4 regions of the Serpentinicella sp. ANB-PHB4 genome follow, and region 3 is predicted to be linked to each of the others. Evidence: riboswitches for the same ligand, from Rfam matches in the RefSeq annotation. Region 3 holds a riboswitch; each other region holds the start of a gene.
What was found. Region 3 has a riboswitch for cyclic di-GMP ahead of RH915_RS05070 (hypothetical protein). Riboswitches for the same ligand answer to the same signal wherever they lie in the genome.
Positions count from the first base shown of each region.

Region 1: it holds a riboswitch for cyclic di-GMP, as region 3 does, so the genes downstream of both, RH915_RS05485 (Flp family type IVb pilin) here and RH915_RS05070 (hypothetical protein) in region 3, are expected to answer to the same signal.
Region 2: it holds a riboswitch for cyclic di-GMP, as region 3 does, so the genes downstream of both, RH915_RS01325 (GspE/PulE family protein) here and RH915_RS05070 (hypothetical protein) in region 3, are expected to answer to the same signal.
Region 4: it holds a riboswitch for cyclic di-GMP, as region 3 does, so the genes downstream of both, RH915_RS10425 (hypothetical protein) here and RH915_RS05070 (hypothetical protein) in region 3, are expected to answer to the same signal.

Region 1 covers NZ_JAVKGO010000005.1:8,100-12,443, reverse strand. Annotated here, with positions in the region: gene spoVAE (stage V sporulation protein AE) at 1-50, shown strand, start outside; gene RH915_RS05500 (DUF1657 domain-containing protein) at 83-286, shown strand; gene speD (adenosylmethionine decarboxylase) at 348-1,169, opposite strand; gene RH915_RS05490 (hypothetical protein) at 1,323-2,093, shown strand; cyclic di-GMP riboswitch class I at 2,199-2,284, shown strand; gene RH915_RS05485 (Flp family type IVb pilin) at 2,447-2,611, shown strand; gene RH915_RS05480 (A24 family peptidase) at 2,686-3,189, shown strand; gene RH915_RS05475 (TadE/TadG family type IV pilus assembly protein) at 3,194-3,595, shown strand; gene RH915_RS05470 (pilus assembly protein TadG-related protein) at 3,608-4,344, shown strand, end outside.
Region 2 covers NZ_JAVKGO010000001.1:244,981-249,324, forward strand. Annotated here, with positions in the region: gene RH915_RS01310 (hypothetical protein) at 1-823, shown strand, start outside; gene RH915_RS01315 (PulJ/GspJ family protein) at 862-1,188, shown strand; gene RH915_RS01320 (PilW family protein) at 1,208-1,729, shown strand; cyclic di-GMP riboswitch class II at 1,922-2,004, shown strand; gene RH915_RS01325 (GspE/PulE family protein) at 2,090-3,775, shown strand; gene RH915_RS01330 (type IV pilus twitching motility protein PilT) at 3,787-4,344, shown strand, end outside.
Region 3 covers NZ_JAVKGO010000004.1:114,273-118,616, reverse strand. Annotated here, with positions in the region: gene RH915_RS05080 (voltage-gated chloride channel family protein) at 1-888, opposite strand, end outside; gene RH915_RS05075 (DUF1657 domain-containing protein) at 1,027-1,233, opposite strand; cyclic di-GMP riboswitch class I at 1,534-1,621, shown strand; gene RH915_RS05070 (hypothetical protein) at 1,674-2,168, shown strand; gene RH915_RS05065 (DUF5667 domain-containing protein) at 2,204-2,875, shown strand; gene sigI (RNA polymerase sigma-I factor) at 3,078-3,788, shown strand; gene RH915_RS05055 (anti-sigma-I factor RsgI family protein) at 3,805-4,344, shown strand, end outside.
Region 4 covers NZ_JAVKGO010000016.1:208-4,551, reverse strand. Annotated here, with positions in the region: gene RH915_RS10450 (UvrB/UvrC motif-containing protein) at 1-199, opposite strand, end outside; gene RH915_RS10445 (CtsR family transcriptional regulator) at 211-669, opposite strand; gene RH915_RS10440 (hypothetical protein) at 913-1,248, opposite strand; gene RH915_RS10435 (hypothetical protein) at 1,252-1,596, opposite strand; gene RH915_RS10430 (hypothetical protein) at 1,667-2,305, opposite strand; gene RH915_RS10425 (hypothetical protein) at 2,320-2,682, opposite strand; cyclic di-GMP riboswitch class I at 2,670-2,757, opposite strand; gene RH915_RS10420 (barstar family protein) at 3,107-3,613, opposite strand; gene RH915_RS10415 (ribonuclease domain-containing protein) at 3,632-3,814, opposite strand; gene RH915_RS10410 (hypothetical protein) at 3,876-4,343, opposite strand.

The sequences.
Region 1 (4,344 bases), on a different contig from region 3:
CAATTATTTTTGGATTTTTAGCTGCTTTAATTTTTAAGCCTAAAGGTTAATTGTGCAATTTCGGAAAGGAGGTGATTTACAAATGACAGTAGCTACGCAAATGCAGCAAGTTATGTCAGGAATACAAAGTGCATCTGCTTCCCTTAAAAACTTTGCTTTACAAACAGAAGATCAACAAGCTAAACAAGATTTTCAACAACTGGCTCAGAACTTAGATAATGCATATCAAACCCTTGAGAAAAGAAATCAATTTATTCAAAGTCAGGAACCACAATACAAACAATAGTGATTGTATTGATAAATATAAAAATAAGAACTGTGGATTTTATAATCCACAGTTTTATAATTTAAACTTTACTTATGTTTCTCCCGTAAAATATTTCCATCATTTCATGTTTTAAAGCTTGTTTTATTTTCTTCTTCTCTTTTGGAAGAAGTTCTTTTTTTGAAATTCCAAACAAATATTCATCAAGTTCAAATTGTTTTAGAATCATCTTAGTGTGAAATATATTTTCTTGATAAATATTTACGTCCATCATATGATAAAGTGACTTAGTTTCAGGTGCGATGTAGTTTTGGATAGAATTTATTTTATGATCAATAAAATATTTTTTCCCACTTACATCTCTAGTAAACCCACGAACTCTGTAGTCGATAGTAATTATATCAGAGTCAAAACTATGGATTAAATAGTTTAATGCTTTTAGTGGTGAGATTTTACCACAAGTTGAAACGTCAATGTCAGCACGGAAAGTACTGATACCTTTGTCTGGATCACTTTCTGGATATGTGTGAACAGTAATATGACTTTTATCTAAATGTCCAACAACAGAATTAGGCAGTGGGCCAGGGGCTTCATCAGATTCATCAAAGTGTTCTGTATTTTCATGATTAATTTCCTCTTCAGAAACTAGAATAGTAACACTAGCACCCTGAGGATCATAATCTTGCTTAGCGATATTTAAAACATTTGCTCCAATAATATTTGCAACATTGGTCAAAATATTAGTAAGTCTATCTGCATTATACTGCTCATCAATATACTCGATATAACCTTTACGATCTTCTTCAGTTTTGGCATAGCATATATCGTAAATATTAAAACTCAAAGTTTTTGTTAAATTATTGAAGCCATAAAGTTTAAGCTTCTTTATAGATTTAATTTTCATTTATTAAGCACCTCATTTTTATATATTTTGCATTATAGAACATATATGTATTATTCCATAATACAATAATTTTTATTAGGTGTATAGATATTATCGACAAAAAAATACTTTTTGAATATTTGAAATTAAGTAATATAGATGGGAGATATAAAGGTGAGAATACAGTACACGAGAAGATGGGTTAATTTAGTTACTTTTATATTACTAATTATTACAAATATATTAGCTAATTATTTAAAACTTAATAATCAAACAACGGGTGAAGTAGCAGATAAATTCCCTACTTATTTTGTGCCTGCCTCATTTACTTTCTTAATTTGGGGATTAATATATCTTCTGTTATTATCTTTTACTATATATCAATTTAAACGAAGGAATAAAAGAAACCCATATATAGTCGCAGTAGGGTACTGGTTTTCTTTAAGCAATATTTTAAGCAGTTTATGGTTAGTTTTGTGGCACTACGAAGTTATTGTATACGCTTTCTTTACAATGATTGCTTTAACTATAACATTAGTAAAAATCTATTATAATATTATTACCTGCAGGTACAGAGCGAAATTAACGGATAATATATTAGTTAAAGTACCTTTTACTATGTATCTCTCATGGATTAGTTTTGCAACAATTGCCAATTTAGATATTCTTTTGTACTCGTTAGATTGGAATCAATGGGGTTTATCTAAAGAAGCTTGGTTTATTGTATTATTAGGACTCGTAACAATGCTTATATCCTTTCTACTGTTATTTAGAAAAGATATGATATTTTGGTTAGTTTTTGCATGGGGATTTTGGGGAATAAGAAGTCGTTTCCATGATGTTGGATTAATAAGAAAAAGCATAACAGTAGCATTCATTGTGATAACCCTGTTTTGGGTATTAACTTTCATCAAAAAGAGAAAAGATAGAAATATCTTTCGTTAATCCCAAAAAATATTAGTACTCTAGGCTTATCAAATTTAGGTATAATGATTGATTTACTCCAATGCATTATATGAATATAATGTAACTAAGAACAAAGCACAACTAAATAATCATTGGCAAAGCTACTGAAAGGTAGTGACGCAAAGCTAAAGGGGCTAAGGTGGTTTCCACTATGCCAGCCAGTTGCGAGGGTATATCATTAAGCATCCTGTACTAACAACCCCACTCGTCAACTGATGAGTGGGGTATTTTGTTAACAGGTAAACATTTTTCGAAATGTACCCCAGCGGCTGTTCATCCTAAGCAAGAGCGTAAGATGAGCAAAAAAACAAAATTTTAAGGGGGTAAGATTTATGAAATTATTTAAAAGATTATGGAAAGAAGAAGCAGGTCAAGGAATGACAGAATATGGGCTAATCATAGGGATCATTTCAGTAGTACTTATAACTGTATTAGTAGCCTTTAGAGGAAAACTAACGGAAATATTTGAATCTATTACCAACAGCACAGAGATATAGTGATGAGATAATGCTCTAGAAAAGGCCCTACTGAATCAGTAGGGCCAATTTTTTCACAAAAGGAAGTGTTTCTTATGATTAACGTAGTACTTATATTAATAGTACTAATTTGTCTAGTAACTGACTTAAAAGAAAGAAAAATATACAATAGTCTATTATTACCAGGAGTAATCTTCGGAATGGTATTAAATATATATGAATTAGGCTTTGAGGGCGCTCTACTTACTTTATCCGGGTTTGTATTGGGATTGATATTACTAATTGTTCCTTTTTATTACAATGGCATAGGTGGTGGAGATGTCAAATTACTAGCTACAATTGGAGCCATAAAGGGACCGGAATTTGTTTTTTATACATTTATAATTATGGGTGTAGCTGGTGGTGCTATAGCACTGGGCATTCTAATATATTACAAGAGTTTGTTAAGTACTTCAAAAGGTTTATTAACGGGAGTTAAAGTAATGATTACATCTAAGTTCAGTGTAATGTCATTTAACAATGATGAAAAAAAATACTCGTTTCCATATGGTGTGCCTATTGCTATTGGTGCAATTGTTGGGCTTATAATATTGGGGTGATTAGATGATTAACCTATTTAAAAAAAATAATGAAGGGCAAGCATTAGTAGAGTTAGCATTAGTTTTACCAATCCTATTGCTATTAGTTTTTGGAATAATAGAATTTGGTAGGGTTTTTGGCACATATCTAATGGTAACCCACAGTGCAAGAGAGGGTGCTAGGGCAGCAGCAGTGGGTGCATTAGACGAAGAGATAAAGGCTTTAGTCGAGGAACGAACCTCTGCATTACATCTAAATAAAGATAAAGTAAATATTCATATTACACCAGGTGAAATATATAGAAGTAGAGGGGATGGTATTTCTATACAGGTTGAGTATCCTCTTAAAATACACCTACCCATCATTTCGATTTTTATAGGTGATTCATATAATGTCAAATCTCATATTACCATGCGTATGGAGTAGGAGGTGGATATGATGAAAAAAATAAATAGAATTCTTGAAAATGAAGAAGGTAGTGCACTAATAATTGTAGCAATACTAATGATTGTTTTTATTGGATTTGTGGCCCTTGTAGTTGATGCGGGCCTATTATACCTAAATAAATTTCAAATAACAAATGCCACTGATTCAGCTGCGTTAGCAGCAGTTCAAGAACTTCCACATAATCCATACAGAGCTGTTGAGGTTGGAAAATCATTTGGAGAGAAAAATGGGCTACATGAAAGTACTATTTTAATTGATATAATTAATAATAATCATTCCGTTAAAGTTACGACTAAACGTAGGGTAGAATTTCTATTTGCGAAGGTTTTAGGCTTCTCAACAGGACAAGTAGAAGCTGTTGCTATAGCAGATGTTGCCCCAATCGTTGGACTAAGAGGGGCTGTACCATTAGGGGTAGAAGACTATGATTTCACTTTTGGGCATCAATACACTTTAAAAGTGGGTGCCGGTGATGGAGATACAGGGTGGTTCGGCGCACTTGCTCTTTCAAAGCCCGGGGCAAGGATATATGAAGATAACTTAACCTATGGATTTGACGGCGTCATTCGCGTTGGTGACATTTTAGATGTAGAAACAGGAAACATGTCAAATCCAACCAAAAGAGCAATAGATTACAGAATTGCCCAATGCAATCATATTCCTTATTGTACTTCAGATAATTTTGACCCAAATTGTCAAAGACTTCTTAAGGTGCCAGTCATAGAATT
Region 2 (4,344 bases), on a different contig from region 3:
TGTGGTTATAAAGTTAATGGGTAAAGGTTCCGAAGGTGAATCAGTTAACTCTGGTTTTGATTATGCAATTGCTACTAGGGGAAATATATTAGGTGCTGGAGTCATCAATGGTAACGTTCGAACACTAGATGGTAATAGAAACAACGTTGAACCAGTGGTAAACGGGGAGGTAGATGGTGGGGAAGTTATTTTCCCTGAAATACCATCCTCAACAAGCTTTGATGAGGATATACATCCAATTAATGAAGAACAGCTTCAGCTCCCAACCCCCACATGGCCTCCAATAAGTGAAAAGAAAATAGAATATCCAAATCATTCGGTGTTCTCAAATTGGGGTTTAGGGGCAGGAACAAAAGTCATCATTGATACAGGTGCTAATAAAAACAATGTGCTTTTTATAAAAATTAATAATTTAGTTAATATAGGAGCTGCATTAGCTGGTGCCCCTATCGATATTGAGGTTACTGGTAATGGAACGTTATTATTAGAAACTAATGGATTTCAAATCACAAATGCCCACGCAAGTATTAGAACAACAGGGAATACAAAAGTTATTCTACACAACAGAAGCAATACTGTTCAGCTTACGGTCGGTGGAAGTGGAGCAAATATAAATATTATTAATGAGTCTAATATAGAGACATTACTTAATACAGGTGGAAACCTAACGGGTTCGATTTATGCCAAAGGGGATGTAAGGATTCAAAGTGGCTCCTCTGTAACACATCCTTCTTTCGGTAATGAAGATGGTGATTTAGAACCAATACCCTCAGGTGATGCAACTATAACTTATTCCCATGATCGAAAGGTTTATATAAATTAGTTTAATTTTAAATCAACCCTGAAAGGAGAATGCCCACCATGAAAAAACAAATGAATCAAAAAGGCCTTACACTAATTGAAGTATTGGTTTCCTTAGCACTTATCGGTCTAATCATGGTGAGTCTCATTCCTATTTTGACCTTTGGATTTAGACATGTTTTTCGTGGGGGCCACCGTACAACCGTAGCATTTGAAGCCCAGCAAGAAATTGAATCTGCCATTAGTGCAGGAACCTCAGATGGCGAAGTTGAATCAATGACAATACGTTTTGGCGACAAAGAAGACGGAAAAATTAAAGTTAACGGAACTTGGATCAAAGAAGGAAATATAAAATACTTTGTACCATTTGTACCGAATGAACAATAAGGAAAGGAGTTAGCCACTTATGTATAAAAAAATTATCAAAAATAACAAAGGCATTACATTGGTAGAATTAATTGTTGCCATGGCAATTGTTTCGATAATTGGTGGACTAACGATTTCCATGTTTTCCTTTGGTATTACAGCATTTAGTAGAAGTGATCAACAGTATCAAATACAATCAGACCTAAGGTTTGCTACCCAATTTATAACAAGGGAAGTAAGGAATGCAGGAAGTGTAGATTTACAGGGAAATATTCAGGATTTCGAACAAGACTTCGAACAAAGCTTGGAACAAGGCTACAATTATATTTATTATAAAAACGGGGAGCTCAAGTATAAAGCATCCACAGGGGAAAAACATTCCTTATTAAAAAATGTACAAATAGATGATCAAGAGATATTTTCTAGTAGTGATAATTTATTAAAAATCGAACTAAATGGAAACAAAAACAACGAAAGCTTTAGTCTGACTACAAAAGTAGCATTAACCAACGCAAAACTAGATACGGAAAACAAAGGCAACGTCATAAAATTTTCGAAGTGATATACAATAACATATTTTACCTATATAAATTCACTTTTTTGAGAAGGGAATCCTACAGCAGTGTAGAATAATATACAAAAAAGAAGCAAAATTCTCAAGGAAAAGCATGCAAAGTATAAATTTTCCAAATAAAAGTGCTTGATATACAAACAACTTGATAAAAAAGTTTGCCTAAAGTATTTTTAATTTGAGGCTAACTTAGGAACAGATGAATCACAGGTGTATTTGGACGCTTAAGCTGTGAGGATGTAGTGGCGTAACCGACCAAAAATACCTAAATGTTTTTGGTTTTTTTAAACAACAAATATCAGAATATTAAACCACTAATATGTTAAAATTCACATCAATAAGGAGGGGCTCATGAACAATTCTAAACGGAAACGATTAGGAGATTTACTCATAGAAGCGGGTCATATTACAACTGAGCAGCTCTACCATGTTCTTCACTTACAGAAAGTAACAGGGAAAAAACTAGGAGAAATCCTAGTAGATGAAAACTTCGTAACGGAAAAACAGGTTGTTGAAACCCTCGAAAGACAGCTAGGTTTTATTTATGTTGATTTAAACCAAACCTTTATCGATCCAGAAATACCAATTTTAATAGATGAAAAATTAGCGAAAAGATACTTTTTAATTGCTATTGATAGAAAGGATAATCAATTAACCGTTGCAATGACAGATCCCCTTAATATTTTCGCCTTAGATGATATTAAAATCGCCACGGGTTTTGATGTAGAGCCGGTAATAGCTACTAAGCAGGAAATTTTATCCGCAATAAATCAGTACTATGAAAAAGACACAGCGGAGGACGCCTTTAAAGAGTTTAAACAAAGTTTTGATATAAATGAAGAAGACATTGACGACGAAACCCTCAGTGAAGTTAACAATGCCCCGATAGTTCGGATTGTTAACTCCCTTATAAAACAAGGGGTAAAAATGAGGGCAAGTGACATACATATAGAACCCTTTGAGGACCATGTAAAAGTCCGGGTAAGAATCGACGGTGACTTACAGGAAATAATGAAGCCAGAAAAATCAACCCACTCAGCTATTGCCACCCGTATTAAAATTATGGGAAAAATGGATATTGCAGAAAAAAGAATTCCTCAAGACGGTCGTATTGAAACCCATGTTGAAGATAAACCCATTGACCTACGTATTTCAGTATTACCAACAGTGCATGGAGAAAAAATTGTTATAAGAATTTCTGACAGAGAAAATTTCAATATGACAAAGGAACAGCTAGGCTTTACAGATCATAACCTAAAGTTATTTGATCATATAATTAAAAATCCTAACGGGATTATTCTTGTAACAGGACCAACCGGTAGTGGTAAAAGTACCACCCTGTATACAACCCTACAAGAAATAAGTACACCAGATAAAAACATTGTTACCGTCGAAGACCCAGTTGAAAATCAAATTAATGGAATCAATCAGGTTCAGGTAAACAATAAAGCTGGTATGACCTTTGCAAACGCACTACGGTCTATTTTGAGGCAAGATCCTGACATCATTATGATTGGAGAAATTCGTGATGCAGAAACCGCACAGATAGCCGTAAAAGCCTCTATTACAGGTCATTTAGTATTAAGTACAATGCATACCAATGATACAGCATCAACCGTAACTAGACTTGTAGATATGGGGCTAGAATCTTATTTGGTATCATCGTCATTAGTGGGTGTTGTTGCCCAAAGACTAGTAAAAAGGATTTGTGAAAAATGCAAAATATCCTTTCAAGCAGATCCATTACAAAAAGAATTATTATATAAACAGGCAGATGAAACAGTAACCTTACATAAAGGTACTGGGTGTCGCCATTGTAACGAAACGGGGTATAAGGGGAGAATTGCTATACACGAAGTGATGGCAATTAATAAAGATTTAAGAATATTAATAGATAAAGAAGCCACAATAGACGAGATTAGAGATGCGGCAGTAAATCAAGGTATGATTACCCTAAAACAAAACTGCGTACAATTAGCACTACAGGGGATCACAACCACTGATGAAGTAATAAGAGTGGCCTATAGCTTGGATTAAGGGGGATACGCATGAATGCTATAGCATTACTAGAAAAAACACTAAATGCCGGTGCTTCTGACTTGCACATAACCGTTGGTGTTCCACCGGTTATCAGAATTAATGGGGACTTAGAACGATTAAAAGAGAATGCATTATTACCAAAAGATACAGAAGATTTGGTAAAACAACTACTGAACCATCAGCAGTTCAAAGAACTAAACGAAAATGGAGAGTTGGATCTATCCTACTCCTTATCTAGTCTAGGCCGTTTCAGGATAAATATGTACAAACAGCGAGGTAGTTACGGTATGGCAGTTAGGGTTGTAGCTGGGAAAATACCCTCCTTTGAGGAACTTAAGCTACCAGATTCCGTAAAGGATTTAGCAAGAAAAAGACGGGGGTTAATTCTAGTAACAGGCCCTACGGGAAGTGGTAAATCTACAACCTTAGCAGCAATGATTGACTTGATAAATAAAGAAAGAAGTGGCCACATATTAACCCTAGAGGACCCTATCGAATACTTACATAAGCATAATAAAAGCATTGTTAACCAAAGGGAAATCGGTCACGATTCTAAAAACTTTACC
Region 3 (4,344 bases):
CTCAACCATTGGTAAACCTCTACCAAGGTAATCCCTAGAACCAATTAAGTAGGTTAATGCTATTATAATGAGTCCTCCAGTAAAGGCTCTTAGCATAAGATTTTTTAAATATTTATCAGATAGACTTTTTATTTCGTGCCGTAACTGACTATAAAGAACACTAGTAAATCCAAAAACAATGGCTAAAGCCATAATCTTCATAAGGTTTATAGCATTAATGTCGGGAATGTTTTGTATAATAAAGTGTTCATGATGCATTCCTAGTGCTGTTGCAACATAATGTCCTACAAAGCTTGCAACAAAACAGGGAATTAAAGCTTCATATTTAGTTCTACCTATGGTGATAGCCTCCATTCCGAAAATAGTACCGGCTATAGGGGCACCAAAAGCAGAACCAAAACCGCCACTTATCCCACTGATGATTAAAATTTTACGATCTATTCTGTTAATCTTAAATAGTCGGTTCACTCCCTCGGATATACTTGCACCCATCTGTATAGCGGCTCCCTCTCTTCCTGTTGAGCCTCCTAGTAGATGTGTGATAAAAGTACAGAAAAAGACGATAGGACCCATCCGTAAAGGAATTTCACCTTGCCCGTGATGAATATGTTCAAGAACCAAATCGTTTCCTTTGCGAGAACCTTTACCATAATACATGTAGATATAACCGATAATAATACCTCCAACAGGAAGTAGCAATAAGGTAAAGGGGTTTGCTTCTCGTATATCTGTTAGAAAGTCATTAAAATTTATTAGTACAGTTGATGTGAAACCTACAACTATACCAATTAGGCTCCCCCATAGAACCCACTTTGCAAGAGTAAAAATAAAAGTTATGTGCCTTACCTTCATTGTGTCAGTAAAAAACTTATTATTTAAACGACCCATAATAGTAGTGCTCCTTTGCTAGCTGGTCTATCAATACTGGTTAAAAAAATATAAAAAAGCTATATAGCTTTAAATTTACAACTTTTAAATTTAAAATTTAGTAGTTAAATGAAGGTACATTTTATATAACTATCTTAGTTAGCTGTTTTTGTTTAGATTATTATTTTCATTTAAGTACTCCAAACGTGCATTGAGAAACTGTACATGCTTTTCTATATCGCTTTTCATATTATTAAACATATCTTTCGCCTGTTGCTCCTCTGTAGATTGGGCCATTAGAGCATAGTTACCTTTAACGACTTCACAGTATGCAATTACTTTTTCTAAATCTGCCAGAACTGTCACTAAAGTCACCTCCCTTAAGATATTGTAACCAAACTATTTATAAAAAATGACATACAATTGGAAGATATAGATTACTGAAATATTTAGATCTAAGCTTTGCATATGTAAGTTGGTAATAAATAAAACAACTAATAAAATAGTCTCTTATTTTAAGTTATTAAAAATTATTAAAGAGAAATAAAAATTATATTAAGAATAAAAGAAAAGTATCTTCTTAAATATAAAACTAAAAATTTAGAAAAAAATCTTTAAAGCCCCCTTAAAATTTAAGGACTATTCGTATAGATAGTAAAACAGCATATAAAAATAAGGCAAAACCATTGAAAGGTGGTGACGCAAAACTACAGGGACTACGGGTCATTTATACCCTTGTTAGCCAGTTGCACAAATATAAAACAATAAGAGCTTATTTGCTTTTAGAAAGCGTTTGAGGTGAATTCATGGTAAAAAATAAAGTTTTTCTTTTAACATTAATATTGATACTTTTGATAGCATCCGGTTGCTCAAAGAAACATGTTGATACAGAAAATCAAAATATTCAAGAGAAAGCAGTTTTATATGAGAATATAGATTTAGGTTTTAGAGTATTTGAATCATCTCAGTGGAATGTGGGAGAAGAGTCAACTAATGGATCATTTAATGTTACCTTTGAAAACAATAAGTTAAAAGCCATTGTCACAATTCTTACAAGTGAAAAAAGTGTTGACGAAATTAAAAATGACTTAAAAACAGGAACAAGAAAAGCAAATATAATTCAAGACACAAAGGATTCCTTAATCTTTGAATCAGAAAGGAAGGAAAGTATCCGAACAGAAATCTACATAAAAGATAATCGAGCTAATAAAGGAATTATTACCTTTATGACCCCTGTTAAAGACTACGAAAACAACAAAGACGCGATTGATGAGTTTAGAAGAAATCTTCAATTCTTCTAATTAATATTATAAGAAAAATAGAAAGGATGGTTTATATGAAAAAGCTAATTGTTACTAGTATGGTAGGGGTTTTATTGATAAGTGGAACAGTGTATGCTGATGAACAACAAGAAGTTCTAACCCCAGAGTCAGAGTTATACGAAACGATCCGATTGATTGAAAATAATGAATATGAGCTGACAGAGGCATATGAAGAGAAGGCTCTTTTACAAGATGAATACGCTGATAGGCGTCTGGAGGAAATGGAAGAAGTACTAAAGGAAGAGGATCAGGAAGCTGCTGAGAGATTGATAGAAGATTATAATGAACACATAGAGGAAATCAATAAAAATCTTGAGTTAGGAAGAGGGCTTGGGAATGACATAACTAATGTAGAGTCTTTAGTCGCACAAAATTCTTTAAAACGCAGCGAAAACCTTTCCACTCTTTTAGAAAGAGAAGATATCCCCGAGGAAGCTAAAGAAGGTATTTCAAAAGCTATAGAAAATCAAAACCAAGTAAGTGAACGCTTAGCGGAAGCTTTAGAAAAAGCTAGTCAGGCAAGAGAACAGGCTGAAGAAAGAGCAAATGAAGCCAGAGAACAAGCTGAAGAAAGAAACACTCAAGCGAGAGAACAAGCTGAAGAAAGAGCGGTTGAAGCGAGAGAACAAGCTGAAGAAAGAGCTAATCAAGGCAGAGGGAGAGCTAAGGAAAGAGAAGAAAGATAAATTATATCTAATGAATTTTGGACAATTAAATACAAAAATTGGAGATAGGCTGAAGTACTAAAAATTAAGACAAATAGTAGAAACCATTTTAAAATTGTAGTAGACTAAATGCCATAAGCTAAATGATTAAATTCTAGTGCTTATGGCATTTAATATAAATACTAGAGGGTCAACAAAAACGTCACAGTAGGAGTTATTATAAATGGCTGATAAATCTATCTTTCAACAATTCATTATACAAGCGAAAAATGGAAGTGAAATAGCCCGTGAAAATATTATTTCTTACTACAAGCCATATATCATTAACACTGTTGGACATCTAAGTAAAAGGTATATTACTTGGAGTGATGAAGAAGCCAGTATTGGCCTTATTGCATTCAACCGAGCCATTGACAGTTACGATGACCAAGGGGGCAGATCCTTCCTCAATTATGCCTATCTCCTAATTAAAAGAGATTTGATCGACTATTATAGACGGGAAAAACCAAGACAACACATTTCGATGAATTATAGTACAGAAAAAAACGATATTACTAATAATCAAATGGAAGTTAAGAACTCCTTTGAGTCTTTTCATCAAACACAAGAAACACAGGATTTGGTAGAAGAAATTTTAGAATTAGACCGTAATCTAAATTTGTTTGGCATTTCATTTGAAGAACTTGAGTACTATTCGCCCAAGCATAAAGATACAAGAAAAACGTTATTTTTAATGGCTAATAGATTTATAGAAAGCCAGGAATTTATAGAAACACTTTTAACAAAAAAACGCTTACCTTTAAAATCTTTTGCAAAGAAAACAGGGTATCGTATTAAGACAATTGAGCGTCACAGAAAATACTTGATTACATTAATTATAGTAAAATTAAATCCCAAATGGATTCATCTTTCTCAATACATTAAAGATTCATAGAAAAGAGGAAATGTCTATGAAAAATAATATTATAAATGGTACAGTTATAAAAGTTACAAAAGAATATGTTGTACTGATGACTGATGACGGAATGTTTAAAAATATTCAAAGGTCTTCATCTGATCCAGTGCCCATATTAGGCCAACAATTTTACTATACAGAAAGACGTCAAAATAAATTGAAGTGGCAAAAATATGTTACAGTCGCAGCTGTTTTTCTACTACTCATTTTTTCGGCTACAATGATGCCTTTTAAACATGAGGATCCGGTCTATATAGTTGCAATTGATATTAACCCAAGTATAGAAATTTTTGTTGATGATAATCTTCAAGTTATAAAGGCCAAAGGGCTAAACGATGAGGGAAAAGAAATTATAGATTTGGCTTATCAGGATAATTTATTATCTTTTATAGAAGAGATTATTAATCAATCCGTTGAAAAAGGTTTTCTTCATGAATATAACCAGGCAGTTATAACAACAGTTGCTCCAGAAATAGAAAGTGACGAATTAACGCTTAAGGAAATTGAAGAGTTAATTAATAGATCTTTCGAGAAT
Region 4 (4,344 bases), on a different contig from region 3:
TTCCCTCGGTATAGCCCATTTCTGTGTTAATATCTAAAAGACCAGCTAAAAAGTTGTGAATCGAGAAGGAATCTTGAAAGCTCTTGCTCTGCTTATCCTTTGCACATACATCACATAGATGCATTTCAGCCTTTCTTCCTTGAACAACCTTGGTTAAATGAACAGTGGCTTGATTTTTATTACACTCTTGACACAACAAAATAACCCCTCCTATTCCAATACGACAGCTATAATACTTTTCATGATTTTTGCCCTTAGTTTATCCTTTATATTTAAAGGTGTGCTAATTACTTGATCATCGATGGCTGCTTTTATAATATTTAACTCCCTTACATTTATATGCTTTTGCTCATATAGATGCCGAAGTAACGCTTCCGCTTGATTTTTACTGATTTCACTTCCAATTTGATCACAAATTATTCTATATGCCTGAGCATTTGTATCTACCAATATCCTACTGATTCTAATATGACCTCCCCCACCTTTTTGACTATCGATACGATACCCTTGACCTAGGGTAAATCTAGTCGTTAAAACATAGCTTATTTGTGATGGGGCACAATCAAAATATTTTGCTAATTCATTTCGCTGTATTTCAACAGTTTGATAACTGCCTTCCTGAAACAATTCTTTAATAAATGCTTCTATTACATCACTCATCCTCGGCATTGATGACACCCCTTTTAGACTTTCTTTGACTTTTAAATTTATTATAAATAATTTTTTATTTTTTTTCAATACCTATTTAAATATATTTCCATAAAATAAGTTGTTTAAACCATTAATAAAAAAAGGTCGGTATCTAAATGAGTTATTAACATTTAGATACCGATCTTTTTTAAATAAGCATATCTTTTATATGTATTTATCTAAGGAAATTTCATATTTCCTCCATTGTTAATAGCCCCTTTTTTAAAACCACTTCTTTTTATTCTGTTTCCTTTTCTCCTTTTCTGCCCGTTCTTCCTCTATAACTTCGTCCCAATCTAACTTTGGTATATCATTTCTAAAAACCTTTTGTATTTCTATACCAATATATATAAAACCTATCCCAAGCGCGATCAATCTAACTTCTTCAATAATTATTCTTTGAGTGTCTATTATAGTGTCTATTATTATGTAAGTCATGCATAGTACATTAAAAATACCCATAAGCAGAAAGCCCCATGAACCAAAGTATATACTTATACACACCTTATATTTATCTGTTTGTTTATGTTCTTTTGTCAAATGTTTAGCCCATTTCATCTGTTAACCCCTCCTTCTCCTTCTCCAAGCTTGGATTGCATCGTAGGTAGCAATTCCGGTACCAACTACGGCTCCACCAGCCACAGCATAAGGGGCCCATACTGGCGCCGTTACTGCCCCAGCAACTAAACCAACAGCCATTGCTCCCCCAGCTAATATCTTTCCTGCTCCTCTTCTTCTTTTTCCTCTATTAAAATCATTTATCCCATCTAATACGTTTAATGCTGCACCAACTACGGCAGTTCTTCTTAAAAATCTACTTGATATAGTTACTGCTGATGTTTTTGTAACTCCTTTTAGTCTGCCAAAAAGATCTATTCCCGCAGCAAAAGCACCTGTAGTCGCCATTACTGTTTCGCGATATCGACAGAGCTTGTTTTTTAAAACCTTATAAGTAAGGAGTTGGCTTAGCCAACTCCTATAGACCTTCTTTCTTCAATAAGTACCACTTATATAAATTCAAAGGGATACCTATTAAAAATATATAAGAGGAAAAAACGAAAACTAAACCGCCTATTGTGAGTGCTAAATCTGGAACAAATAAGTAAATGATCCTTCCTGCAATTGCTCCTATAGTAGCTACCATCACTGGAAATATTATTTCATTTCCGCCTGAGTTAGTTACCCAGATTAATATTTTTTCTCTATTTAAAATAATTAAAATTAAATTTATTCCATATGTCACCCCTATTATTACAATTGACTTTAGATTTAATTGATTCATTGCTTGTAAACCTAAAACTAAAAAGTTTAGTGTGATTAGAGTATTACTAAAAGACATATAAGAAAATAAAGTAATTCTAAACCTTTGTGCAAAAACAAACAATAAAACACTTAACAAAGTATACGGAATAAAAATAATTTTATTAAAAGAAATCCACTCACTTGGAGATGGAGGTATAAAAAGTAGAAAAAATACAGGAAATAAGCTGCTAACAAATAAACAGGGTATTAACTTTCTAATTTCAGTAGGCTCAAAAATTTTAAGTTTTAATTCATACCTTTGATTTTTGACAACTATACATGAATCTAGCTTTTCTTCTATAATCTTATGCATTGTTCATCACCTTCCTACCTTGCTCTGAATCGACCGAAAAATGAATTCACTTGATTTATAGCAGGTTTTCTTATAGTTGCATTAGCTATTAAGCCTGCACTTAAGCCTACTACCGCTCCAAATATAGTGCCGACTCCTGGAGCAAAAGAACCTGCCATAGCACCGGCTATCATAGCACCTGCAACAGATGAGCCCACTGTAATGCCTGCATCTACTGTTACTGCCGCTGCAAATTCTCTGCCATATCCAACATTCCTTCTAGAGATAAAGGTAAAAACAAAAAGCAGCCAAAATGATTCAGGCTGCTTTAGGGTAACAGTGATATTAATTTTGCGGTAACTGTGGTGTCGGTACTTGTAACCTATTCGGCAACCCAACCATCATAGCAGAAGATCTACCTTAGACCTGTGGCTTTGCGCCCCCGCTTTTCAGCAGGTTTGCCTTTTTCTTTTTATAGTTTTAAAATTATCATGCAATTTTATTGACCTATACCATATTTGACAAATTATTTAAAAATCCTTCAATTAATTAGTAATTTTTTAAATATATACCAATAGTTTTATTTTTATTTATTCCTATTATTTCCATAATTTGTAGATTCCTTTGCCTTTAATCTTTTATTATTACTACTCTTTTTATGTCAAAATATTTTCCATATATGATGGTATAAAAGTTACTGTCCTCTATTTGTATTTATTCTAAATGATTTTTCGTTATAAGTTTAAAAAGACCTTAAGGAATTAATATCCCTTAAGATCTTAAAAAACTAATTTCAATTCACAAATATTATATAACTCACTATCATAGAACTATTTTTTCAACCTCAACTTCACTAACCCCTGCTTTATTTAACCGCAACCTTATTTCCTTTTGATTTTCAATCGGACAGTGTAAGAATATATGAAATGGAGTAGGGGGAGTTCCAAATTCATCAAATTCTCTACCGTTAGCCCATTCCCTCGCTGCGTTATGCAATAATTTAATTACTGCTTCTAGTACTTTTGCATTATCAACTAGAAGAAGATGAGCATTGCTCACAAATAAGCCATATCCATCTGCCTCAATCCATTCTAAATCATTTAAACACTCGTCAAAGGCCGAAAGGTTGTACCCAAAATAATCCGGAAATTGCAAAACCCTAGAAAATTCATCATAAAAATCATTTGTCGTTTTACAACTATCACCCTTAATAAGATTTGAAACAACTGTTGATTTATAAGTAACTTGTCTGTACTTTAAAAACTCAATAAATTCTGTTTCCGCTCCCACCACTACATGAAAATATGGTTCATTTAACCTTAATAACAAATTAACACCCCAATTACATTATTTTATTCGAGTAAAAGTTTTATAATGATCATTAGTATACCACGCTGATCCATCTTTTCCTATAACTACCCTTTCTCCGCCCCTATTTTGCCCTTTTATATATCGATTAACATCATATTCTCTGTATGTTGTTTTTTTTGGTAGAACCTGACCACCACCCCTACCATCATTTTTAAACACTCTGCCACCTTTATAACCCCACCCCTGGGAGCTACACCTCTATTTTTTTGTATTTGATTAACTATATTTTAGCCTTTTGGGGAACACTAACATTACCTCCTACATTCCCGCCTATACCCCTTAAAGACCTAACTCCACTAGCTACACCACCAAACAGCACATTCCCACCGGCATAAAAAGCTGCTGTATCCAAAGCGGCCCCTGATACATTTGGACTTATACCAGTTCTATTATATATATTAGCTTGATAGTTAGCTTTCGCATATCTGTATCTTTTCCCCCATGAATTGATAGCTGCTTTTCCAACTACTAAACCTCTCTGCCAAAAATTATCTGCACTGTTGTACTGTTGTCTTAATGCATCTTCTCTAGCTGCTTCTTTCGAGGGGTCGTAAAGAATTATTGTATTGCTCGCCCCACCTGAAGGCCTTCTTCCTGCACCACTATTAAAGCTATCCCTTCGCTCTTCTCTCGTTGGGGGTGGGGGACTGCCTCCACCTCCTCCGCCTCCTGAGCTAAGCGCATCCATC